Regions from separate parts of the Janthinobacterium sp. DSP2-3-3 genome, predicted to be linked through region 2. Evidence: predicted binding sites of a transcription regulator. Region 2 holds the regulator's gene; the other holds the start of a gene.
What was found. Region 2 encodes FliA, which starts transcription of late flagellar genes. Its sites were predicted from a motif close to CTAAAGTTTNNNNNNNNNNNGCCGNTA; they were not measured.

Region 1 (12,175 bases), on a different contig from region 2:
GCTCGATTCGCCCGTTGTGGCCGGCTGGCGCGCCTTGCTGGTGCGCTTGGCGCGCAATACGGCGCTGGGCGAACGGTTTTCTCCGTCGCGTTTTTCCGCCCGACGGCGCAAGCTATGGCCCGACGCGCAAGCCGCGTACGCACACTTTGCCGCCAAAGACATGTTCGCCATCTGGGCGCCGCAAGTCTTGCACGACTACATCGACAGCGGCCTGGTCCCTCATCCGGAAGGGGTGCAGCTGCGCTTTACGCGCGAAGTGGAAACGGATGTCTACCGCAGCTTGCCGCACCATATCGGCGGCCTCGTCAAGGCTGGCTTTCCCGTGCCCATCGGTTTTATCGGCGGCACGGAATCGGTGGAATGCCGCCAGGCGGGCTTGACGGCCACGCGCAAGCTGGTCGGCAAGTTTTTCCGCCAGGTACCGGGCGGCCATCTGTTTCCTATGGAAAACCCTGAACTGACGGCGCAAGTGGTGCGCGAGATGATCACTTCCTTGCAGGCGAAACAGTAGCCTGAGACCAACGATTTTCATCTTGCAAGGGCCAAAAGTGGCGGGTTTTCGCGTAAAATCCTGCCATTCGGGCCGTGCCTGCAGCAGGCATGCGGCCCCCGCCATTCTGATATTCTAGAAAGAACCCCCTGCGATGACGATTAAAAGCGATAAATGGATACGCCGCATGGCGGAAGCAACGGGCATGATCGAGCCGTTCGAACCGGGCCAGGTCAAGGAACGCGACGGCAACCGCATCGTATCCTACGGTACGTCCAGCTATGGCTATGACATCCGCTGCGCCGACGAGTTCAAGTTGTTTACCAACATCAACACTACCATCGTCGACCCGAAGGATTTTGACGCAAACAACTTCGTCGATGTGTCGGGCAAGGGCTATTGCATCATCCCGCCGAACTCGTTCGCGCTGGCCCGCACGGTCGAGTATTTCCGCATTCCCCGCAACGTATTGACGATTTGCCTGGGCAAGAGCACCTATGCGCGCTGCGGCATCATCGTCAACGTCACCCCATTCGAACCGGAATGGGAAGGTTTTGTGACCCTGGAGTTTTCGAATACGACACCATTGCCGGCGAAAATCTACGCCAATGAAGGCGTGGCGCAAGTGCTGTTCTTCGAGTCCGATGAAGTGTGTGAAACCTCGTACAAGGACCGTGGTGGAAAATACCAGGGCCAAGTTGGCGTGACCTTGCCCAAGACCTGATTGCCATGCATGGCGGGGCGCCAGCCCAGCCTGGTCTTGCTTTAAAACTGCTTCAGTAGCCACGCTTTCAATGCGGCTGACGGCTGGTACAGGGGAACATGGCCGCGCAGCAAGATTTGCGTGCTGCGCCGGTAGGCCGCGCTGTCGATGACGATGTTTCCCGTCGCCCCATCCTGGCGCGCCACGATGGTGGTGGCCAGGATGCCGGCCGGGTTTGCTATGCCCAGTTCAATCTCTGCATCCGCTTGCCCGACTGGCGGCACGCCGCGCACCAGCGCATGCGCCACCGTGCCCGGTATCAGACAAGCCGCCGCCAGGCAGCAGCCGCCCGAGACGGCCAGCGAGGCGTGGCCCGCTTGCGGCGTAAAGTAGCGTACCGCAATATTTCCCTCTCCCGTTGCCGCTGCCACAATGCAGAACTTGGGGATAGTTTCGCTGCGTTCCAGTTCTTCCAATGTCATCAACCCGCCATCGCGCCGCCGCAAGCCCATCAGCAGTCCCGCCGCGCTCCATACCTGGCGGATGGCTTGCATGAACGCCGTGTCCGCCTCCAGTTCCCGTATTGCTTCCTGTGCCGTCTTGCCGAACTGGCTCGCTAGCGCGATGACCATGGGCACGGCCACGTCCACGCACGAGACGTCGTAGCCGTGCACCTTGTCTTGCGCCTTGCCTGTCGGTAATAATTTACCCGTCTTGGCGCCCGCGGGTTGCTGCAGGAACAGGTCGACGCGGGGGAAGCGGCCGGGCACGCCGGGAATGCCGGTGGCCGTAAAGCTGCCATCGAGTTCGCGCGCCATGCGCGAGGTGGTGATGACGCCCGTGTTGGTGTTGCGGATATCGATATCGTGCGCGCCGATGGCCAGCGCCTCGATCACGCCGCTGTCCAGGCCCCACAGTTGCAGGGCGGACGACATATTGCCGCAGTTCACGCTCCAGTCGATATCCGCGTGCTCGCCGGCCAGTTGCGCCAGGGTGCTGACCAGGCGCGGCTGGCCGGCATGCTGTTCCACCTCGACCAGGAAGACTTTGTTGCTGGTGGGCGCACCGCGTCCCAGGCCCGTGATTTGCCGGTTGCCCGGCAGCCGGCCGGACTGTGGCACGCCCATCAGGTGGCGCAGCAATTCCTCGCGCAGAGTTTGCTCGGCCGGTACGCAGGACGCATGCAAGACCAGGCCTGTCGATGTGCCGCCACGCATGTGGTGGACGGGAAACTCGATCACGCCGCAGCGCTGGCGGGGCACGTGGTCGGGCAGGGCGGGCAGCAGGGGCATGGCGATCCGATCAGGGTTTGGCTGGGGAAGCGTCAGTGTGCCAGTTTTTTGTGCCGAGGAGCAACAATGTGTGCCGGCCGCGCTCTTTACCTGCCTTTACACCCGCGGCACTACATCCGCGCCCATGCCTGCCGTTAACCTTGGTATCGACACATTCGGGAGGCATCATGGTAGCGGCAATCGGTTCAGGCAGCGCAGTCGGCACAGTCGGCGCGGCCGGTAGCGCCAGTTCGGGCAGCAGTTCGCAGATCGCGGCGCTGCAAAAGCAGATCACGGCGGCGCAAAAGCAATTGACGGAATCGCAGAAGGGCACGCAGACGGACGCGTCGCAAAAGCTGCAACAGCAGCTGGCGCAGCAAATCCAGGCCTTGCAGGCGCAAATTGCTCAGTTGCAAGCGGCGGCCGCGCAACAGGCGGCGCAACAAGATACGCAGACGGCCAGCAGCGCCGATACGGCGACGAGTCCTGCTAAATCGACTTCGTCCACTCTGGGCAGCATCATCGATACGCAGGCTTAGCAAAGTTCCCGGCAATACCCGACGCCAGGCTCGCCGACAGGTCAGCCTGGCGTTTTGACGGGCAACAGCATTTCCACGCACAGCCCGCCACCGCTGCGCAAGCTGGCCCCGATGCGCCCGCCGTGGGCGCTGATCACATGCTGGGCGATGGCCAGGCCCAGGCCATGCCCATCCGTGCTGTGCTGGGTATGGCTGGCGCGGAAGAACGGCTGGAAAATGTTGGCCAGGTCGGCGCTGGCCACGCCAGGCCCCCGGTCCAGCACGGCGATGCACAGCAGATCCTGCTTGCCGTCATGCAGGCGCGACAAATTCACTTCCACCGTGCCGCCATCGGGGCTGTGCTTGACGGCATTGCGCACCACGTTTTCCACGGCGCGCGCCAGCAGTTCTGGCCGGCCCGAGACAGCCGCGTCGGCGATGGCCGCGTCGCCCGCAAGGGCTATGCTCACCTGGCGCGCCTTCGCTTCGTAGCGGGCGTCTTCCATAATGTCGTGCAACAGGTCGGCGATGTCGACGTCTTCGCTGAGGGGCGAGCCGGCGCCCGCTTCCAGCCGCGACAGGGTCAGCAGCTCGCCGATCAGCTTATCCATGCGTTCGCTTTCGCGTTCGATGCGCTGCATCGAGGCGTCCATCTTTTCCGGCTGCTGGTGCGCCAGGCCGATGGCAGCCTGCAAGCGCGCCAATGGCGAGCGCAGCTCGTGCGAGACATCATGCAGCAAGCGCGTCTGGCTTTCCATGAGGCTGCGCAAACGGCCCGTCATGCGGTCGAAATCGCGGCCCAGGTCCGTCAATTCATCGCCACGCTTGCCGCTGGCATGAAAACGGGGCGCCAGATTACCGTGCGAAGCGGCTTCGAACGCTTGGCGCAAGTCGCGGATGGGGCGCGCAAAATACCAGGCCAGCAAGAAGGAGAACAGCAGGCTGGCGGCGATGGCGGCGGCCAGCGGGATGAAGGTGCGGTAGGGACTGTCCATGCGCGGGCCGGGCGGCATGCCGCGGCCGAATTCGCCGCGTGGCGGCGGGGCGCCCGCTTCGTTGGGTCGTGGACCGGGTCCCATGGCGCGCGGGCCGCTCATGGCGACGGCATTGAGCGTGTCGCGCGCGGCGCCCGCTCCGGCATTGCGGAAGCGTTCAGACGACGGCAGGAACAGCAGGTAGCGCTTGCCATCGCTGCCGGCCGCTTCGCGCACCACGGGATGGGCCTGGCCCTGTTCCAGCATGGCGCGCGCCTTGGCCAGCATGGTGGGATGCACCGTGCGGCCCATCAGTTCTTGCCCTTGGATATCGACGGCAAATACGCGCATGCGTTCGAGCTTGCCCAGGAATTGCCGCAAGGCCCGGCTGCCACCCGCTTCCAGGGTGGCGCTGGCGGCCTCGATGATCATTTGCGCCGGCGGACTGGTGTCGATGTCGAGGGCCCGCTCTTGCTGCGCGGCCCGGTTTTTCAGCCAGAAGGTGCCGCCGATGCCGATGGTAGCCGTTACTTGCGCCAGCATGATGCACAGAAAAAACTTCCAGAACAGACGGCCCACGCTTACTCCTTGATCAGCTGGTAGCCGAGACGGTACACGGTTTGCAGGCAGGAACGGCCGTCGGCCAGGCTGCCCAGCTTGCGGCGCAGGCTGCTCAAGTGCACGTCGATATTGCGGTCGAAGCGTGCCATGGGCCGGCCCAGGCCCAGCTCAGACAATTGATTCTTGCTCACAGGCTTGCCCGCATGGCGCACCAGCACTTCCAGCAGGTTGAATTCCGTGCTCGTCAGCTCCAGGTGCGCACCGGCCCAGGACGCGCGGCGCTGTTCCGGCCACATCGTCAACTGGCCCACGGCCAGCGGCGCCAGGCCCGAACTGTCGTGCGGCGCCGCTTGCGAACGGCGCAGGATGGCGCGGATGCGCGCCGTCAGCTCGCGCGGCGTGCAAGGTTTTGTCACGTAATCGTCGGCGCCCAGTTCCAGGCCCACGATGCGGTCCGTATCGTCGCCGCGCGCCGTCAGCATCAAGATGGGCAAGTTGCTGCCGGCGCGGATGCGGCGCAGGGTTTCCAGGCCATTCATGCGCGGCATCATGACGTCGAGGATGGCGATGGCGTACAGGCCTGTCAGCGCTTCGGCCGCGCCGCTTTCGCCGTCATGCACGGCGCGGGCGTCAAAACCTTCCTGCGTCAGGTATTCCTGGAACATGCCGACCAGTTCCACGTCGTCATCGATTAACAAAACCTTGCTCATGCCTGTGCTTTTTCGGGTGAATATCGCCCGATGATAGCAGTCAAAGGGGGCTGTTCAAGGCGGTTTTACGCGCTTTTACATACGTCCACTTACATTTGCGCACCTTCCTTTACACGCTTTTACGCAGCCCTAACGTTGCTTTACATGCCAGACGCCGACAATCAGGGCTGATCGCCACGAAAGGAAAGCCCGATGAAACACCTGAGTATCGCCGTATCCCTGTTGCTGCTGTCCGCCTGCAGCATGCCGCTGCTCGCACTGGCCCAGCAGAGCCAGCAGACCCCGGCACCGGACGGCCCGCCGCCACGCGCCATGCCAGAGCCGCCGCCCGGCTTTGCTCACGCTCCAAGCGCTCCAGGCGCGCAAGGCTTGCTGCCGTTTCTGCGCGGCATCGAGTTGAGCGAAGCGCAGCAGGACAAGGTTCTTGCTGCCACCTACGCCCAGGCGCCCTTGCTGCGGCAACAGGAAAAGATCGCCTTCAAGGCCCATGCACAGCTGCGCGAACTGGCCGCGTCCAGCGCCTACGACGATACGAAAGCCAGCGCGTTAGCGAACACGGCGGCGCAAGCCATGGCGACAATCAGCTTGCAGCAGGCGCGGCTGGAGCAGCAATTGCTGGCCGTGCTGACGCCGGAGCAGCGCGAGCAGACGCAGCAGCACGACAGCCGCCCCGGTCCGCGCCACCCCCAATAACCGTATCATCGAAGCATAGGAGATTGAGCATGAGCATCATTGCCTTGAGTTCAAACAGCACCGCCAGCCAGCTGAGCACGCTCAGCCGCCTGAGCGGCAGTGGCAGTACCGGCAGCACCAGCAGTACCGGCAGCACCAGCAGTACCAGCAGCAGCGGCGGCACCGGCAGCGTGGGCGGCGCGCGGCCGCAAAAGCCTGACGATGGCGCCTTTCTCGACGCCATTTCCAGCGCCTTGTCATCGATTGGCGTGTCAGTGGACGCCAGTGATGGCGGCAGTGATACCGCCACGTCTGAAAGTGGCGCCAGCGGCGACGTGGGCCAGGCATTGGGCGCCTTCCTGCACCAGCTGATGGGCAGCCTGCATGCGCAGAGCGGCGGCAGTGTCGGCGGGCAAGATGAGGGCGGCGAACCGCCTTCCGAACCGCCGCCCGGCGGTGGCGCGCGCGCTGGCGGACCCGGCAACATTGAGTCGGACTTGCAAAACCTGCTGCAAAAACTCGCCGCGTCCAGTAGCGACAGTGGCGACAGCAGCAGCGACAGCACGGACAGCAGCGTGACGGACTTGCAGTCCAGCTTTGCCAGCCTGCTCAGCGCACTGGGCGGCGATGAGGGCAGCACCGGCAGTAGTAGCAAACTGGGCAGCTTCCTGCAGGCGCTGTCGGGTAGCCTGGGCGCGGCGAATGCGGGCGGTAGCCTGTCTGCCAGCGGCAATCTGGTCAATACAACGGCCTGAACCATGGAACGCAAGCTCGCCCTGGCGGGCTTGCCCCACTTATTGGAGTATGTATGGAATTACACGATCACGGTCTGGCATCCGACCTCGAAATGATGCGGCAGGCGGCTGAGCGGCGGAAAGTCCTGCGCTGGCTGCTGGCCGGCGCCGCCACCTTGCCCCTGGTCAGCTGCGGCGGTGGTTCGGACGCCAGCAGTACCGCCGCGAGCAGCGGCGCCAGCACGGGCACCTCCGGTACGGGTACGGCCGCGACGCCCACCACGGGCGCCTGCACGGTGATTCCCGAGGAAACGGGCGGGCCGTATCCGGCCGACGGCACGAACACGAATGGCGGCAGCATCATTAATGTGCTGAACCAGTCGGGCGTGGTGCGAAGCGATATCCGCGCCAGCTTTAATGGCGCCACGGGCGCGGCGGCGGGCGTGCCGCTCACCATCAGGCTGCAGTTGCTCAATGCCAGCGGCAGTTGCGCCAGCCTGGCCGGCTATGCCGTCTACCTGTGGCATTGCGACCGCGAAGGCCTGTATTCGCTGTATTCGAGCGGCGTGACGGCGCAAAATTATTTGCGCGGCGTGCAGGAAACGGACAGCACCGGCAACCTCGCCTTCACCACCATTTTCCCCGGCTGCTACGCGGGGCGCATGCCGCACGTGCATTTCGAGGTCTATCCCAGTCTGGCCAAGGCGGCCAGCGCTGCGAACCGCATCAAGACCTCGCAATTCACCTTCCCGATGGCAACGCTAAACGAGGTGTATGCGGCCAGCGGCTACACGGCCAGCGTGCGCAACCTGGCACAGATCAGCTATGCCACCGACAACGTCTTCAGCGACGGCACCAGCCTGCAGATGGCCACGGTGACGGGCAATGCCACGGATGGCTATGTCGTCACCTTGACGGTGGCCGTCAACGGCTAGCTTGCCGTCATGAAACCCAGGTCGCGCCGGCTGAAGTTGCCGATGTTCGGAAACACCTCGGCCAGCTGGCTGTCGGCCACGCCAAACCACGTGGCCAGGGTGGCGCCGTACTGGTCGACGGACGTGGTCGGCAGCAGGGCGCCGGAACCCACGTCCAGTGCATGGCCCAGGCCCGTGACGGGAACGGTGCCGTAGATGTCGCGGCCTTTCACTGCGCCGCCCACGACAAAGTGGTGCGCACCCCAGCCGTGATCCGTGCCGTCGCCGTTGCTGCTGAAGGTGCGGCCGAAGTCCGATGCCGTAAATGTCGTCACCTGGCGCCGCACGTCGGCGCCCTGCAGGGCAGCCAGGGTCGCGTCGAAATACGCCAGCGCGTGCGCCAGGCGCGCCATCAGGTCGCCGTGCAGCACTTTTTGCCGGTCATGCGTGTCGAAGCTGCCCAGTGTCACATAAAACACTTGCCGTTTCGCCCCCAGGGCGCCGCGTCCGCCGATGATGCGCGCCACGGTCTGCAATTGCACGGCCAACTGGTTGACGCCAGACGCGCCCGTGTTCGGGTTGACATACGGCGGCGGATTCGGCACACCGCCCGCGCCGGCCGCCAGCATGGCGCCGCTCAGCACGCTCTGGCTGGAAATGGCGCGCTGGACTGTCGCTACGTGTTCCTGCTCCATCATGTCGTCGCCCGCCGTGCTGATGATGTCGCGCAAGGCGGTCTCACCCTGGGTGGTGCCGAACAGGTAGCCGCTGCCGATATTGCGGATCGGCACGGCGCCTGCCTGTCCCACCTGGAACTGGCGCACTTGGCGCCCGCTGAGGAATAGGGCGTTCGACGCGGCCGAGATGGCCGTAAACGTCGCATTGGAGTTGCGCGTGCCCAGCAGGTCGCCCAGGCGTCCGCCCCAGCCCACGCTGGCGCCTTCCGGCAGACCCGATTGCCAGGTCGATTGCTGGTCGTTGTGCGAAAACAGTTTCGGCGGCAGCGCCACATTGCCTGCCTTGTATTGCGCCAGCGTCACTGGCTGGATCAGGGTGCCCACGTTGGCAAGGATGGCGGCACGGCCGCCGTCGAACAGGTCTTTCACGGGGCCGAGGGCGGGATGCAGGGCAAAGCTGCGGCCCGCTTGCGCCGTGGCAGGCACGATCGGCAGTACGCCGCCCGTTTCGCCGACGCCGGGCAGGTGGATCGAGTCGTTGCCGCCCGTGTTGCGCAGCCGCAAGTATTCACTCCAGGAGGGCGTGTCGGTGGCCAGTACCGTGTTGAAGGTATCGTTGCCGCCGGCCATGAACAGGCACACGAGGGCCTTGTAGTCGTCGGCGGACTGGGCCGCAGCCTGGCCCATGGCGGCCAGGTTCAGGGCGAATGGCGCGGCCGTGCTGCCGGCCAGGCCCAGCATGGAACCGAGGAAGCGGCGGCGCGAGAAGTGGGAGGTGATAGTCATGCAGCTTCCTTATTTCTGAACCAGGTATTCAGGCGAGGCCATGGCCAGGAAAATGGCCAGGTGCACGCGATTGGTTTTCGCCGTCGTCACTTGCGCGGCATTGCTGCCGCTGGCTGCGGGAATCGCGATGCTGGTCACAGCCGAGACGATCTTGCTGCGTAGCCGGGACGACATATTGCCCGACATCAACAGCAAGTTGACCCGCTCCAGCAAGGCGGCCGGCTGGTCGGCCAGAGCCAGTTCGGCCGAGTAGTCGGCCCGCACGGCACGGCTTTCCGCCACGCCGCCGCGGATGGCGTCCTGCATGAAGTTCAGGTAACCGGTGACGGACGGCTCCGACGTGATCTGCATTTCCGGCGCCACCAGGCCGGCCGTCGCCAGCGCCGAATTGGGTGGCACGTAGGAGGGACGGAAGTAGTTGAAGACCGATGGCGCGTTCATGGGATTCTGGCCCAAGCCGGAGAGTGGGTCGCTCAGGTAATAGATGCGGTACTGCAAGGCGGCATCCTTGGCGTTAAACGCGCGCATCCAGTTGCCCAAACGCACAAGCGGTTCGCGCAGTTTGCCCGTGCGCAGGCTGGTGCCCGCTGGCGCCAGCGCGTCGGGGTCCAGCAGCACGGCGCGGATCACGGCTTGCATGTCGCCGCGCACGCCCGAGCCATTATTGGCAAAGGCGGCTGCGACCCGGCCCACATAGGCCGGGCTGGGATTGCTGCTGACCAGGCGCTGTATCAGCTGGCGGCCAAAAAACGGGCCCGCATTCGGATGGTTGAACAGGGTGTCGAGGGCCAGCGCCATGTCTGCTTCGCCGCCGCCAGCGCCCGCCGCGCTCACGCCGAGGAAGCGTTTTTCGCTGGTGGAGTGAAACGCCGCATAGTTCTGCATCGGTTTCCAGTCGCGGTCCGGATCGGCCACGCTGCCATAAAAACGGTTCGCGGCCTGGTCCGGCCCGGCCCAGCTCCAGCCCGTAAATACTTTCGCCAGGCCGCTCACATCGTCGCGTGTGTAGGTGTCGATGGGTTTGCCGCCGGACAATTTCAATGAGCCATCGGCGTTCAGCTGGTACAAGCCGATGGTAAATAACTGCATGACTTCGCGCGCGAAATTTTCGTCGGGCGTGCGCGTGGCCGCTTCCTTCTGGTTGCGCAGGTGCGACAGGTACAGACCCATCATCGGATGGGTGGCCACGCCCTGCAGCAAGGTGCGGAAGTTGCCGAACGCCTGTTGCCCCAGCATATCGTAATAGCTGGCGACGCCCCGCGTTTGCGGCCACACGGCCTCGTTTTGCGTAGAGACGACGAAAATTTCAGACAGGGCAAAGGCCACGCGCTGGCGCAACTGGTCATCGCCGCGCACGGCCTGCTGCCAGAACGACTCATAAAAGTCGTTTGGCACGGCCTTGGTGGCCACCGCGCCCGCAGCGGAATATTTGGCATCGATATATTTGCGGTGCAAGGTTTGCGGCTTGGAAAACTGCGCGCGGAACCAGACATCGCTATCGCTGGCGACCAGCGCATCGATGGCTGCCATGTCCGGGCCGAACGTGGCGCGGCCCAGGAAGCGCGACGCTTCCGGGCGCGTAAAGGTGGCCGTCTGCTTGGCAGGCGGCGTGGTCAGGGGCGGCGGCGGAATGGTATCGCCAGGCGACGTGCCGGGAGCGGTGATCGCTGGCGGCACGACCGAAACGTCCGGGTTCTGGGTAGAGCCGGTCTTGCTGTCGCCGCCACCGCCACCGCCACCGCCGCAGGCGGCAAGCAGACTGAGCAATGTGATGGACAGTAAGCGGCGCAAAGTAGGGTGCGTCATTTAGTTTCTTTCAGGCAATTAAAATCTGGCCTGTTAATTGTAGGGCTTGCTTACCAAAATCCCGTTTTCAATTAAGTATTTGCATGTTGACTACGTTTATTTTTAATGGACGTTAGCGTGTTATTCAGGCTGTTTATAGTGAGGTAGAGCGAAGTTTGTTATTTGAAAATGAAAAATATTTTTTGCTGATGACGCGCACTGTGGCGGATAGGCGACGTAATCATTCCAGCCGATTAAGCTTGTTTGAAAGCTTATCTTGACAAGGAAACGCGCTACGCCGGAAACGATGGTTTTTACGCTATCGGCGAAACGCCGTTCGTCATTACCCCGTCCGTGCCCTGCGCTTGGCCGGCATGGCCCTTGCGTGAGGAAGGCATGGGGCCCTCCGTCTTTCATCGGAGCCAGCCATGAGCAACCGTCTGAAATGAAAAACGCCGCCTGATCTGCATCAGGCGGCGTTCATGACCACTGTCTAAGGAAGGGCGACGTTTTTAAACGTTCTCATCCAATTTGACGCAGTCGACGAAGTAACCACGCTTGCCATCGACTTCGCGTTTCACGAGGCCATGCACATCCGTCTCGAAGCCGGGGAAGCGCTCGTTGAAGTCACGCGCGAAGCGCAGGTAGTCGACGATGGTCTTGTTGAAGCGCTCGCCCGGGATCAGCAGCGGAATGCCCGGTGGATACGGCGTCAGCAGGATGGACGTGATGCGCCCTTCCAGTTCGTCGATGGCCACGCGCTCGATTTCACGGTGCGCCATTTTGGCGAACGCGTCCGACGGCTTCATGGCCGGGATCATGTCCGACAGGTACATTTCCGTCGTCAGGCGGGCCACGTCGTAAGCCTTGTAGAAATCGTGGATTTGCTGGCACAGGTCGCGCAAGCCCATTTTTTCATAGCGTGGGTTGGCCGCCGCGAATTCCGGCAGGATGCGCCACATCGGCTGGTTCTTGTCGTAGTCGTCTTTGAACTGCTGCAAGGCCGTCAACAGGGTATTCCAGCGGCCCTTGGTGATGCCGATGGTAAACATGATGAAGAATGAGTACAGGCCGCATTTTTCAATGATGACGCCGTGCTCGGCCAGGTATTTGGTGACGATGGACGCGGGAATGCCCGTTTCGCCGAACTGGCCGTCCAGCGACAGGCCCGGGTTGACGATGGTCGCCTTGATCGGGTCGAGCATGTTGAAGCCCGGAGCCAGGTCGCCAAAGCCGTGCCAGTCATCCTCGGCGCGTATCATCCAGTCTTCCTGCTGGCCCATGCCTTCGTCGTTGAAGGTGGCCGGACCCCACACCTGGAACCACCAGTCCTGGCCCCACTCCTGGTCGATTTTTTTCATGGCGCGGCGGAAATCAAGC
Region 2 (12,175 bases):
CAGGACTTCACCGGAGTTGATTGATGTCGGAAGACAGCGACGCAGAAAAGACCGAAGCCGCGTCACCGAAGCGCCTCGAGCAGGCGCGTGAGGAAGGCGATGTTCCGCGATCGCGTGAAGTGGCAACGTTTACGGTGCTGATGGCGTCCGGCTGCTGTCTGTGGTTTGCCGGCGACGCCATCGTGCGGCGGCTGACGGCCGTCATGGTGTCGGGCTTGACCCTGGACCGGGAGCAAATCCTCAATCCCGACGCGATGATGTTGCGCATTGGCTACGACGTGGGCTCGGTCTTGCTGACTTGCCTGCCATACGCGCTGGCCATCATGCTCGTCGCCCTGGCGTCGCCCGTGCTGGTGGGCGGCTGGCTGTTCAGTTCCAAGGCGTTTACCCCCAATTTTGGCAAGCTCAACCCGATTCGCGGCCTGGGCAATATGTTTTCTAAGAATGCGCTGGTGGAATTGCTCAAGGCCGTCGCCAAGACCATCGTCGTCGGCGTCGTCGCCTGGATGGTGATGCAGCACCAGAAAGACGCCGTGCTGGGCCTGTCCGTCGAATCCTTGCGCGCCGGTTCGGCCCATTTGATCAGCCTGCTGATCACGGCCTTTTTGATGATCGTGGGCGCATTGGGCTTGATCGCCGCCATCGACGGCCCGTACCAGATGTGGCACTACGCCAACAAGATGAAAATGTCCTTGCAGGAAGTCAAGCAAGAGTCGAAGGAATCGGACGGCAATCCGCAGATCAAGGCAAAAATTCGCCAGATGCAGCATGAAATGTCGCGCCGCCGCATGATGGCCGACGTGCCGACGGCCGACGTGGTGGTGACCAATCCTACCCACTACGCGGTGGCTTTGAAGTATGGCGAGAATTCGCGCGGCGCACCGCAGGTGGTGGCCAAGGGCATCGACGAGGTGGCGGCGAAGATCCGCGCACTGGCGGGCGAACACAAGGTCGCCATTCTGGAAGCGCCGGCCCTGGCGCGTGCGCTGTATAAGCACACGGACATCGGCGACGAGATTCCCGAGGCGCTGTATGGCGCCGTGGCCGAAGTGCTGGCATATGTATTCCAGCTGCGCAGCTACGGCAGTGGCCATGGCCAGCGGCCCGACAAGCCGAAAAAACTCGACGTGCCGCCGGAGCTCGATCCGCTCGACCCCGCATCGCAGATCAAGGCCGCAGCAGACGCAGCAAACAAGAATAAAGGAAGTACACCATGAACGGCCTGAGATTGCCAGCCTGGCTCAGCGGAATGGGCAGCAACGCCAGCAAGGGCCTCGCCGCGCCGATCATCATCATCATGCTGCTGGCGATGATGGTGCTGCCGCTGCCGGCCTTCATCCTCGATATTTTCTTCAGTTTCAATATCGCGCTGTCCATCATCGTGCTGCTGACGGCGCTGTACACGGTCAAGCCGCTCGACTTCATGGCGTTCCCGACCATCCTGCTGGTGTCGACCATGCTGCGCCTGTCGCTGAACGTGGCGTCCACGCGCGTGGTGCTGACGGAAGGCCATACGGGCGCCGACGCGGCCGGTAAGGTGATTGAAGCGTTCGGCCACTTCCTGATTGGCGGTAATTACACGGTCGGTATCGTGGTGTTCATCATTTTGACGATCATCAACTTTACCGTGGTGACCAAGGGTGCGGGCCGTATCGCCGAGGTTGGCGCCCGCTTCGCGCTGGACGCCATGCCTGGTAAGCAGATGGCCATCGATGCCGACCTGAATGCCGGCCTGATCGGCGAAGACGAAGCGCGCCGCCGCCGCACGGAAGTGGCGCAGGAAGCGGAATTCTATGGCGCCATGGACGGTGCCAGCAAATACGTGCGCGGCGACGCCATCGCCGGCATCATGGTCACCGTGATTAACATCGTCGGCGGCTTGCTGGTGGGTTTGCTGCAGCATGACATGGGCTTTGCCGACGCGCTCAAAAATTACACCCTGCTGGCCATCGGTGACGGCCTGGTGGCGCAGATTCCTTCGCTGATCATTTCCACGGCGGCCGGTATCGTCGTTTCGCGCGTGGCCAGCGATCAGGACATCGGCACGCAGCTGGTGGGCCAGCTGTTCGCCAAGCCGCAAGTGCTGTACATTACCGCCGCCATCATTGGCGGCATGGGCTTGATTCCCGGCATGCCGAACATGGTCTTCCTCCTGCTGGCCGCGCTGCTGGCCGGCTCCGCCTATCTGATTAGCAAGAAACGCACACAGGAAAAAGAGGCGGCGCAGACGCCGGCCGACGTGCCGCAAGCCACCGTGGCGCCCGAGCAGGAAGAAGCCAGCTGGCAAGACATCATGCCCGTCGATACCCTGGGCCTGGAAGTGGGCTATCGTTTGATTCCCCTGGTCGACAAGACGCAGGGCGGCGAATTGCTCAAGCGCATCAAGGGCATCCGCAAGAAATTTGCCCAGGAAGTGGGCTTTCTGGCACCGCCCGTGCATATCCGTGACAACCTGGAATTGAAGCCGTCCGCTTACCGCATCACCCTCAAGGGCGTGGAAGTGGGCGTGGGCGAAGCGTTCAACGGCCAGTTCCTGGCGATTAATCCCGGCATGGCCAGCGGCACCTTGCCGGGCCTGGCCACCAGCGACCCGGCGTTCGGCTTGCCCGCCACCTGGATCGACGCGAGCTTGCGCGACCAGGCGCAATCGATGGGCTATACGGTCGTCGATGCGGGCACCGTGGTAGCCACGCACTTGAATCATCTGATCACCTCGCACGCTTCCGAGCTGCTGGGCCGCGCGGAAGTACAGTCCCTGCTCGACCACCTGGGCAAGGATGCACCGCGCCTGGTGGAAGACATGGTGCCGAAGATGCTGTCGCTGTCGGCCCTGCAAAAGGTGCTGCAGAACCTGCTGGCCGAGGGCGTGCATATCCGCGACATGCGCACCATCATCGAAACCCTGGCCGAGCATACTGTCAATACACAAGACCCGAACGAGCTGACGGCGCTGGTGCGCGTATCCCTGGGGCGCGCCATCGTGCAGCAACTGTTCCCCGGCGCGGCCGAACTGTCCGTGATGACCCTGGACAGCCGCCTGGAACGCCTGCTGATGCAAGCCATGGGCAATGGCGGCGATGGTGCCGGCATCGAGCCGGGCCTGGCCGATACCATCGCGCACCAGGCGGGCCTGGCTGCCCAGCAACAGGAAGCGCTGGGCCTGACGCCGGTGCTGCTGGTGCCGGCGCCGCTGCGCGCCTTGCTGTCGCGCTTCCTGCGCCGCGCCTTGCCACAGCTGAAAGTGCTGTCGCATGCGGAAGTGCCGGAAACCAAGACCATTCGCGTCACCAGCCTGGTGGGCGCACAATAGTTGTTCAATATGCATCGTGGCGCCGTTCCTGCGAGAACGGTGCCCCGATTCTTGACTTTCAGCATCAATTTCCTGCTGGCAAACTGAATAACGGGTACTTTCCCATCCTGTTCCTTCGATCGTTTCCTCCAAGCATCGCTAATAATGGAAACTGTCCGGGTGATCTGTGTCCATGTGGAAGACAGCACCCAAGCAACAGGAGTCGACGATGGTCACACAGTTCAGCCAATATTGCGCCACCCCCGCCTTGGGAGGCCGGTCATGAATGTGAAGAAATTTACGGGCGCCTCGTCGCGCGATGCGCTGCGCAAGGTGCGCGAAGCGCTGGGCCCCGATGCCGTGATCCTGTCGAACCGCCAGGCCGATGGCGTGGTGGAAATCCTCGCGCTGGCCAATGACGATGCCGCTTCGCTGGCCTCGCCGCCGGCCGCGTCCGAAATGGCCCAGCCCCGTCCCCAGTTGCAGACCCAGTTCGCCACGCCGCAGCGTCAGGCAGCCCCGGCCCAGCGCCCGGCTACCCCGACACAACGCCAGCCAGCGCCGCGCCAGGCTTCTTCCGAGCCAGTGGACATGGCCCGCATGCAGCAGATGATGGCCAGCGCGCTGGCGCACGTCAAAGAGAATGCCGCCGCCGAGATGAGCGGCATGATGAATGAAATCCGCGCCATGCGCGGCATGATGGAAACCCAACTGGCGGAAATTTCGTGGGGCTCGACGCAGCAGCGCGAGCCGCAAAAAGCCGTGGTGCTGCGCGAAATGCTGGCGGCCGGCTTTTCGGCCAGCCTGGCGCGCTATCTGATCGACAAGCTGCCCGCCGGCCTCGATGGCGCGCAAAGCATGCGCTGGATCAAGACCGTCCTCAGCCGTAACCTGAATACGGTGGCCAATGAAGACGCCATGCTGGAGCAGGGCGGCGTGTTCGCGCTGGTGGGGCCGACCGGCGTCGGCAAGACCACCAGCACGGCCAAGCTGGCTGCCCGCTGCGTGATGCGCCACGGCCCGGAAAAGCTGGCCCTGATCACCACCGATGCCTACCGTATCGGCGCGCATGAACAGTTGCGCATCTATGGCAAGATCCTCGGCGTGATGGTGCATTCGGTGAAGGATGAAGCGGACTTGCGCATCGCCCTGAAAGAATTGAAAAACAAGCACACGGTGCTGATCGATACGGTGGGCGTGAGCCAGCGCGACCAGATGGTCACGGAACAGGTGGCCATGCTGTCGGGCGCCGGCGCCGATGTGAAACGCCTGCTGTGCCTGAATTCCACGGCGACCCAGGAAACCCTGAATGAAGTGGTGCGCGCCTACCAGGGCAGCGGCCTGGCCGGCTGCATCATGACCAAGCTCGATGAAGCGGCTTCGATCGGCAATGTGCTCGACGTGGTGATCCGCCAGAAGCTGAACCTGTTTTATGTGTCGAACGGCCAGCGCGTGCCGGAAGATCTGTACCTGGCCGACCGCGGCTACCTGATCGACCGCGCCTTCAAGCTCAAGCGCGATGCGGCGGCGACGCAGTTTTCCGATGCCGAACTGCCGCTGCTGATGGCGCAGGCGGCCGCCCGCAACAATGAAGCGCGCGGGGTGCACCTTGGCTAATTTCGATTTCGACCAGGCCGAAGGCTTGCGCCGCATGCTGGCCGGCCCGCAGCCGCGCGTGCTGACATTTTTATCGGCCACGCCGCAAGATGACAAAGGTGCCATGTTGGTCAACCTGGGCGCCTCGCTGGCCTACGGCGGCAATGATGTGCTGCTGCTCGACGCCAGTGGCGGCAGCGATGGTGTCGCTGCCCGCCTGGGATTGGCGCACGGCGCCAGCCTGCGCGACGTGGCGCGCCAGCAGTGCGCCTTGAACCAGGTCATCCACCAAGTGCCGCAAGGCTTTGGCGTGGCCAGCCTGGGGGCGCGCAACCACCTGATGGACAGCATGGACTATGCGGGCGAGGAAGAACTGCGCCGCCTGGGCAAGACCTTCGAAGTGCTGGCGCGCCAGAGCGGCATCGTGCTGGTCGACGGCGTCGTGGCCGACCAGGGCGATTGCTTCCCCGTGCCGCTGATGGCCTCGTCCGACATCGTGGTGCAAGTCTCGACCAGCGCCACTTCGATCAAGGCGGCGTACTGCCTGATCAAGCGCCTGAGCCAGGAACTGGGACGCCGTCCGTTTGGCATTCTGGTCACCGGCGCTTCCGAATCCGAGGCAAAGGTGGTATACGATAATATGGCGCAGGCGGCGAGCCGCTACCTGGCCGTGAAACTGACCTCGATGGGGTCGGTGCCTGCCGATGAGTATCTGCACCGCGCGGCGCGTCTGGGCCGCAGCGTGGTCGATGCCTTTCCGCTGGCGGGAGCCTCGGTGGCGTTTCGCGGACTGGCCGAGCGGCTGGCCCGTTCGGCGGCGCCGGTGCTTGGTGGCACCTTGTACCAGACGGGGAGCCCGCACCAGTTCAGCGTCTGATTCCATCAATCAGCACACGATAGCAGTTAAAACAATAAGCAGCCTATGTACACGGTCAAAGGGAAATCGAACAAGGACTATTTGCTGACGGAGCACATTCCGCTGGTGAAGCGTCTGGCGCACCATATGAAGGCGAAATTGCCGCCTTCGGTCGAGGTCGATGACCTGATCCAGGCCGGCATGATCGGCCTGCTCGACGCCATTACCCGCTATGAAGAGACGCATGGCGCGCAGTTCGAAACGTATGCCGTGCTGCGCATCCGCGGCGCGATGCTTGACGAATTGCGCACCAGCGACTGGCTGCCGCGCAGCATGCGCCAAAACATGCGCAAGATCGAAGAGGCGATGAGTACCCTGCAGCAGCGCCTGGGCCACCCGCCGACGGAGTCGGAAGTGGCGAAACTGCTGAAAATGTCGCTGCCCGACTACCAGGAAATGCTGGGCGACGGCGGCGGCCACCAATTGCTGTACTACGAAGACTTTCATGACCCGGACGGCAATGACAGCTTCCTCGACCGCCATTGCGTGGACGAGGACAGCGACCCCTTGCGATCCCTGCTCGATACCGATTTCCGGCAATCCGTGATCGATGCCATCGACGCGCTGCCGCCACGCGAGAAAATACTCATGGGCCTGTATTACGAAGAAGAGCTGAACCTGAAGGAGATCGGCGCGGTGATGGGTGTCTCCGAATCGCGCGTCTCGCAACTGCATACCCAGGCCGTCGCGCGCCTGCGCGCAACTTTGAGGGAGCTGGCGTGGACTGGTCCAGCGTAATCGGGCTGGCGCTGGCGCTGGCGGGCCTCTTGGTCGGCCAGGCACTGGAAGGCGGCAAGATGGCCTCCCTGCTGCAGCCGGCCGCCTTTGCCATCGTCATTGTCGGCACCTTCGGCGCCGTGCTGCTGCAAACGCAGCTGCGCACTTTCGTGCGCGGCCTCGAAATGCTGCGCTGGGTCTTCCTGCCGCCGGCCGACACGCGCGCCGCGCTGGCGCGTGACATCGGACAATGGAGTTTGACGGCGCGCCGCGACGGCCCGCTGGCGCTCGAGCGCCTGATGGAAAACACGGCCGACCGCTTCAACGCCAAGGGTTTGCGCATGATCGTCGACGGTATCGCCCCCGACAAGCTACGCCAGCTGCTCGACGTGGAAATCTCCGCCTACGAGCTGGCCGAGCGCCAGGCCGTCAAGGTGTGGGAATCGGCGGCCGGCTATTCGCCCACCATCGGTATTTTGGGCGCCGTGCTGGGCCTGATCCACGTCATGGAAAACCTCACCGACCCGAGTAAATTAGGTAGCGGCATCGCCGTGGCCTTTGTCTCCACCATCTACGGCGTGGGCCTGGCCAATCTGTTGTTCCTGCCGGTGGCGAATAAACTCAAAGCCATCGTCTCGCGCCGCGTGCTGCAGTATGAAATCACGGCCGCCGTGCTGTACGACATCGCCACGGGTGACCATACGCGCATCATCGAAGAGCGCGTGGCCAGCCTGCTGCACGAGCACTGAGCATGATGCGGCGCGCGCGCAGGAAGTATGACGAGGAGCCGGACAACCAGGACCGCTGGCTGATCTCGTACGCCGACTTCATCACCTTGCTGTTCGCCTTCTTTGTTGTCATGTATGCGATTTCGCAAGTCAACGAGGGCAAGTACCGCGTCTTCCAGAACGCCATCGGCCAGGCCTTCAGCCTGGAAAAGGGCGCGCCGCCCATCATCATGGAAGCGCCGCAGGCGATCCCGCTGCCCAATCCCGCCCTGAAACGTCGCACGGAAGCCATCCGCCGCGAGCGCGAACACATGACGCGTTTGGCGCAGGACCTGACGTCCACCCTGGCACCGCTGGTCAAGGAAGGTAAAGTCAGGGTGACGCAGACGAGCCGCGGCGTGAGCGTGGAAATCAATGCCAGCGTGTTGTTCGACCCGGGCGCCGCAGGGCTGACTGCCGAATCGGACCAGGCCTTGCGCGCGGTGGCCGTGCTGCTCAAGGATGATACGCACGACGTGCAGGTGGAGGGGCATACGGATGTCCAGCCGATCAGTAATTCGACCTTTGCCTCGAACTGGGAATTGTCGGCCGCGCGCGCCAGCGCCGTGGTGCGCCTGTTCATCGCCAGCGGCGTGCAAGCCTCGCGCCTGACGGCCGTGGGCCACGCCGACAACATTCCCGTGGCGCCGAACGCCACGCCGGAAGGACGCGCGCGCAACCGCAGGGTCGCCGTGACGATTTTGTCCGGCATCCCGGAAACGGTGACGGAAGTGCCGACGGCGCCCATTGCACCTGCACCTGCGCCGGCTCCCGCCAACTGAACCCCGACGCTTGGTACAATCGCGGCCTTCTCCCTTTTTTATCTCTCGATCATGAAAAGCAGTTCCCTGGGCGGTCTCGTGTATTCCACCGAAACGGGCCGCATGTGTCCCGCATGCCGCCAGCCACTGGCGCAATGCGCGTGCAAGGCGCAAGCCAAGGCGGCACCTGCCGGTGACGGCGTGGTGCGCGTATCGCGCCAGACCAAGGGGCGCGGCGGCAAGAGCGTCACCGTGGTCAAAGGCTTGCCGCTGGACGCCATTGCGCTGGCCTTGCTGGGCAAGCAGCTGCGCACGCAGTGCGGCTCGGGCGGCACGGTCAAGGATGGCGTGATCGAAGTGCAGGGCGACCACGTGGACACCATCCTGGCCGCGCTGGCCAAGCTGGGCCACCAGGCGAAAAAGGCCGGCGGCTAGTCGGCTCGCGTGCGTGCGGGACTGTGCCGCGTGCCTGTGGTAACGTGCGTTTCCAGTCCACGCGCGCCACTTCATGATGAATATCAAACTTACCGGCATCGCCATCGCCGCTGCCATCGCGGCAGCGCTGGCGCTGGCGTACTGGCCCGCGTCCGACGGCGGCGCGCCGGGAGCTGCCACCACGACGGCCGCCAGCGCGCCAGCGGGACGCAGCCTGGAATCGTATTTGAATATTGATGCCTCCGTCCCTGCGGCCCAGCCGCCCGTTCTCGCGTCCCTGGCGCAGCGGCTCGAACGCCTGGGCGCCAGCGGCAGAGCGGAAGACGCGTATGCGGCCTTCAACCTGATTGACGACTGCATCGTTTTTCAACGCGAAAGCCGCTTGCCGGGGATGGAATTGGAGCTGGGACGCGAGATGACGGCGGAAGAAAAAGCCGCCCAGCAGCAGCTGTGCGCGGGCCTGACGCAGCGCCAGCGCGAAGACCGCCTCGCTTACCTGGCCACCGCTGCGAAGGCGGGCGTGCCGGGCGCCGCCACCTTGTTCCTGTCGGAAGGCCCGTTCGGCGACCGCAGCGCGCTGCGCAACCGTGCCGACGATCCGCTGGTGCAGGCATGGAAGCGGCAAGCCATCGCCCAGCTGACGGTGCAGGCGGACGAGGCGGACCTCTCCAGCGTGGCTAGCCTGATGATGGCGTATCTGCGCGATGGCGAGGTGGTGCAGAAAGATGCGCCGCAAGCGTATGGCTACCTGCTGGCCCTGCGCCTCGTCTACGACGATATCCTCGCGCCCGGCGTCACCAATCCGTATCAGGATGAATACTGGCACTGGCTGCAGGCGGAACTGACGCCGGAGCAGCAAGCTGCCGCCGCAGCGAAGGGGCAAGCCATCGCGGCGAAATTTCGCCAGCATGCGGGGCGACCCGCGCATGGTTGAGCTGGCAAGGCCGCTGCGCCTTGCCGGGGTGGGGGCACTGTTAAATAAGGGATTAGCCGATGACGACGCGCCGACTGGTCGTGTTGGTCGTCGGTTGGCCGCTGGGGCCGTAGAAATTGCCGCTCTGGGCCGTGGGGCGCATGGCGTTCAGGGCGCCTTGCGTGTGCAGCATGTGCTTGTTGACCAGCAAGCTGTTCAGCCGGTTTTGTTCCTTGGCTTCGCGCGTCGTCTCGAGCAGGGCTTTCCACAGGGATGCCGCTTCGGCTTCGCTGGCGCCGACCAGCCAGTCTTCCATGCCCGCCTCGGCGGCCGTGAAACCGGCTGCCGCCAGCGCCTGGTGGCGTTGCGCCGCCAGCTGGCTCAATTGTCCTACGAGTGCCGTCTTGCGCGCCGTGAGCTCCGTGATTGCATCGATGTCAGCCGCAACCAGATGCCGCTGTTCTTCTTTCATCAATGCCAGCAATGTGGTCATGAGCTGTTGCTCGTCGCGCAGGCTGGAAAACGGAGTCACTGATTGCATGGGGGAACCTATCTATTGCGTGAGTGCAGCAAGTCCTTGACTGTGTCGAGGAGACCGTCCGCCACTTTTTCAGAGTTGACCTGGAACTGACCGTCGGCGATCGCCAGCTTGATGCGTTCGACTTTTTTCGTGTCGAACACGGCGCCGCTGCCGGCAGTTGCACTGGCCGCTAATGCCTGTCCTTGCGGCGACAGGCGTACATTGTCCGACGTCGTCGGTGTTGCCTGGGCTTTCTCGGCATTCCGGGCGCCCGAGGTATTCGCGGGCGCCACCGGCAGGCCGGGATTGCTTTTAATGGTGTTATCGGTAATTTTCACAGCGTGATCCTCGTCTGGTCGAAGTCAAGAAACTCCGGGATATGTGTCATTATCGGCACCTTCTGCCGAAACTTTAGTGCGCCAGACCACAATATCGCTGTCCATCCGTATTTAAAAGGCGACCTCCACCATGCCGCCGGCGCGCGCCACGCCGCTGATCTGCTGGCCGCTCTGCGTGCGGACCTGCACCGTCTGGCCCTCGCCGGCGCTGCCGATGGCGCGTCCTTCTGATGCTACCTGGAAACCGTTGCCACTTGAAACGACGCGCACCAGCTGGCCCTGCATCACCACCGGCTTGCGGCGCAGGGTGTCGAGGCGCATCGGCGTACCTGGCGGTAAGGAAATATTCGTGCTGGCGCCCACGACCTGGGCCATGTCGGTGGCAATGCCTGCCGGCAATGCGGCCAGGTCGCCCTGCATCGTCACCAACTGGCTGGCATCGATGGCTTGCCCTTGTGCCAGCGGCACGGCGCTGGCCACGTAGTCGCCCACGACGGCCACGTTGGCTTGCAAATAGATGGTCCAGTTGCTTGGCGCGGTGCAGCGCACGCCCACGGTGGTCTTGCCCCAGGCGCGCGCGCCCGGTGCCATGAATGCTTGCGGTGCGGGGCAAGCCGCCAGGTTCAGGCGCGGATCGACGGCGCCGACGCTGATCGTCACCTTGCCCGGCAAGCCATTGCTTTGCACCTGCAGGAATTGTTCCACGCTGTTGCGCAGCGCTTCCGGCGTCTGCCGGCCGGCGTTTTGCGCCTGCGCCAGCAGTGGCAGGGCGGCAAGAGCGAGAAGGAGTGCGAGCGGTATTTTCATGGGGATAGGCCTCTGGAATACTGCCATGATAGTGGGCGCCGCCCTGATCGAAGCGCCGATTAAGGGGTAAAAGTAAGGTCTGATCCGGCGATGGCCTTGCCGTTGGGCGCCGTACTATGTTTCCTGTCATCACTATATCGCCATCCTTCCGCCATCTCAGGCGCCAGTGGCAGATCTTTCCGGAGCCTGACATGATAGGGAAACTCGACGATTACATGCGCTTCAACGAGACGGCGCTGAGCCTGCGTTCGACGCGCCAGGAATTGCTCGCCTCGAATATCGCCAATGCCGATACGCCCAACTACAAGGCGCGCGATGTCGATTTCGCCAGCGCACTGAAGGGTGCGATGGCGCGCAAGGATGGCGTGCAGCCGGCCCTGAAAGGCACGGCGCCGCAGCATATGCCGGGCAAGGGCGTCGCCGCCACCGGTGGCAGCACGGGCGGCAAGGTCGAGACCCTGGCCGACGGCACGCCGTTGCTGTACCGCGCGCCGGCCCAGGGCGCCGTGGACGGCAATACGGTGGATATGGATCTCGAACGCAACGCCTTTGCCGACAACGCCATCCGCTACGAGGCCGCCGTGACCTTCCTCAACTCGCAGATCAAGGGCATGTTGACGGCCATCCAGGGAGGACAATAATCATGTCGCTATTTAATATCTTTAATGTGTCCGGTTCGGCCATGAGCGCCCAGGCGCAGCGCCTGAACACGGTGGCCAGCAACCTGGCCAATGCCGACAGCGCCACCAGCGCCACGGGCGAAGCCTACCGCGCCAAGCAGGTGGTGTTCGAGGCCGTGCCCATGGCCAACGGCGCCACGGCCGTCAAGGTGCAGAGGGTGATCGAAGACCCGTCGCCGATGAAGCTGGTCTACGACCCGAAAAATCCGCTGGCCGACGAGAAGGGTTACGTCACCATGCCCAACGTGAATACGGTCGACGAGATGGTCAATATGTTGTCGGCTTCGCGCTCCTACCAGACCAACGTGGAAACCATGAACGCGGCCAAGTCGCTGCTCCTGAAAACCCTTACCATTGGCCAATAAGGCTGACTGACTATTATGGCAACCATCGATACCAGCACCGCCACCGTCACCGACCTGATGGCGACAATGAA

Region 1: a site for FliA is predicted at 2,596-2,622, ahead of ACP7DE_RS19850 (FlxA-like family protein). Genes of this name have one in related genera too.

Annotation. Positions count from the first base shown of each region.
Region 1 is NZ_JAFCWA010000010.1:55,999-68,173, reverse strand. Features, by position in the region: gene ACP7DE_RS19865 (alpha/beta fold hydrolase) at 1-511, shown strand, start outside; gene dcd (dCTP deaminase) at 645-1,214, shown strand; gene ACP7DE_RS19855 (PrpF domain-containing protein) at 1,256-2,485, opposite strand; gene ACP7DE_RS19850 (FlxA-like family protein) at 2,653-3,003, shown strand; gene ACP7DE_RS19845 (HAMP domain-containing sensor histidine kinase) at 3,045-4,535, opposite strand; gene ACP7DE_RS19840 (response regulator transcription factor) at 4,538-5,227, opposite strand; gene ACP7DE_RS19835 (Spy/CpxP family protein refolding chaperone) at 5,420-5,920, shown strand; gene ACP7DE_RS19830 (hypothetical protein) at 5,950-6,654, shown strand; gene ACP7DE_RS19825 (intradiol ring-cleavage dioxygenase) at 6,708-7,568, shown strand; gene ACP7DE_RS19820 (DUF1501 domain-containing protein) at 7,565-9,010, opposite strand; gene ACP7DE_RS19815 (DUF1800 domain-containing protein) at 9,020-10,816, opposite strand; gene ACP7DE_RS19810 (Orn/Lys/Arg decarboxylase N-terminal domain-containing protein) at 11,308-12,175, opposite strand, start outside.
Region 2 is NZ_JAFCWA010000003.1:298,874-311,048, forward strand. Features, by position in the region: gene flhB (flagellar biosynthesis protein FlhB) at 24-1,217, shown strand; gene flhA (flagellar biosynthesis protein FlhA) at 1,214-3,310, shown strand; gene flhF (flagellar biosynthesis protein FlhF) at 3,572-4,906, shown strand; gene ACP7DE_RS08100 (MinD/ParA family ATP-binding protein) at 4,899-5,762, shown strand; gene ACP7DE_RS08105 (RNA polymerase sigma factor FliA) at 5,808-6,539, shown strand; gene ACP7DE_RS08110 (flagellar motor protein) at 6,521-7,267, shown strand; gene motD (flagellar motor protein MotD) at 7,273-8,067, shown strand; gene ACP7DE_RS08120 (translation initiation factor Sui1) at 8,119-8,481, shown strand; gene ACP7DE_RS08125 (hypothetical protein) at 8,555-9,415, shown strand; gene ACP7DE_RS08130 (flagella synthesis protein FlgN) at 9,468-9,935, opposite strand; gene flgM (flagellar biosynthesis anti-sigma factor FlgM) at 9,944-10,252, opposite strand; gene flgA (flagellar basal body P-ring formation chaperone FlgA) at 10,364-11,059, opposite strand; gene flgB (flagellar basal body rod protein FlgB) at 11,251-11,700, shown strand; gene flgC (flagellar basal body rod protein FlgC) at 11,703-12,104, shown strand; gene ACP7DE_RS08155 (flagellar hook assembly protein FlgD) at 12,120-12,175, shown strand, end outside.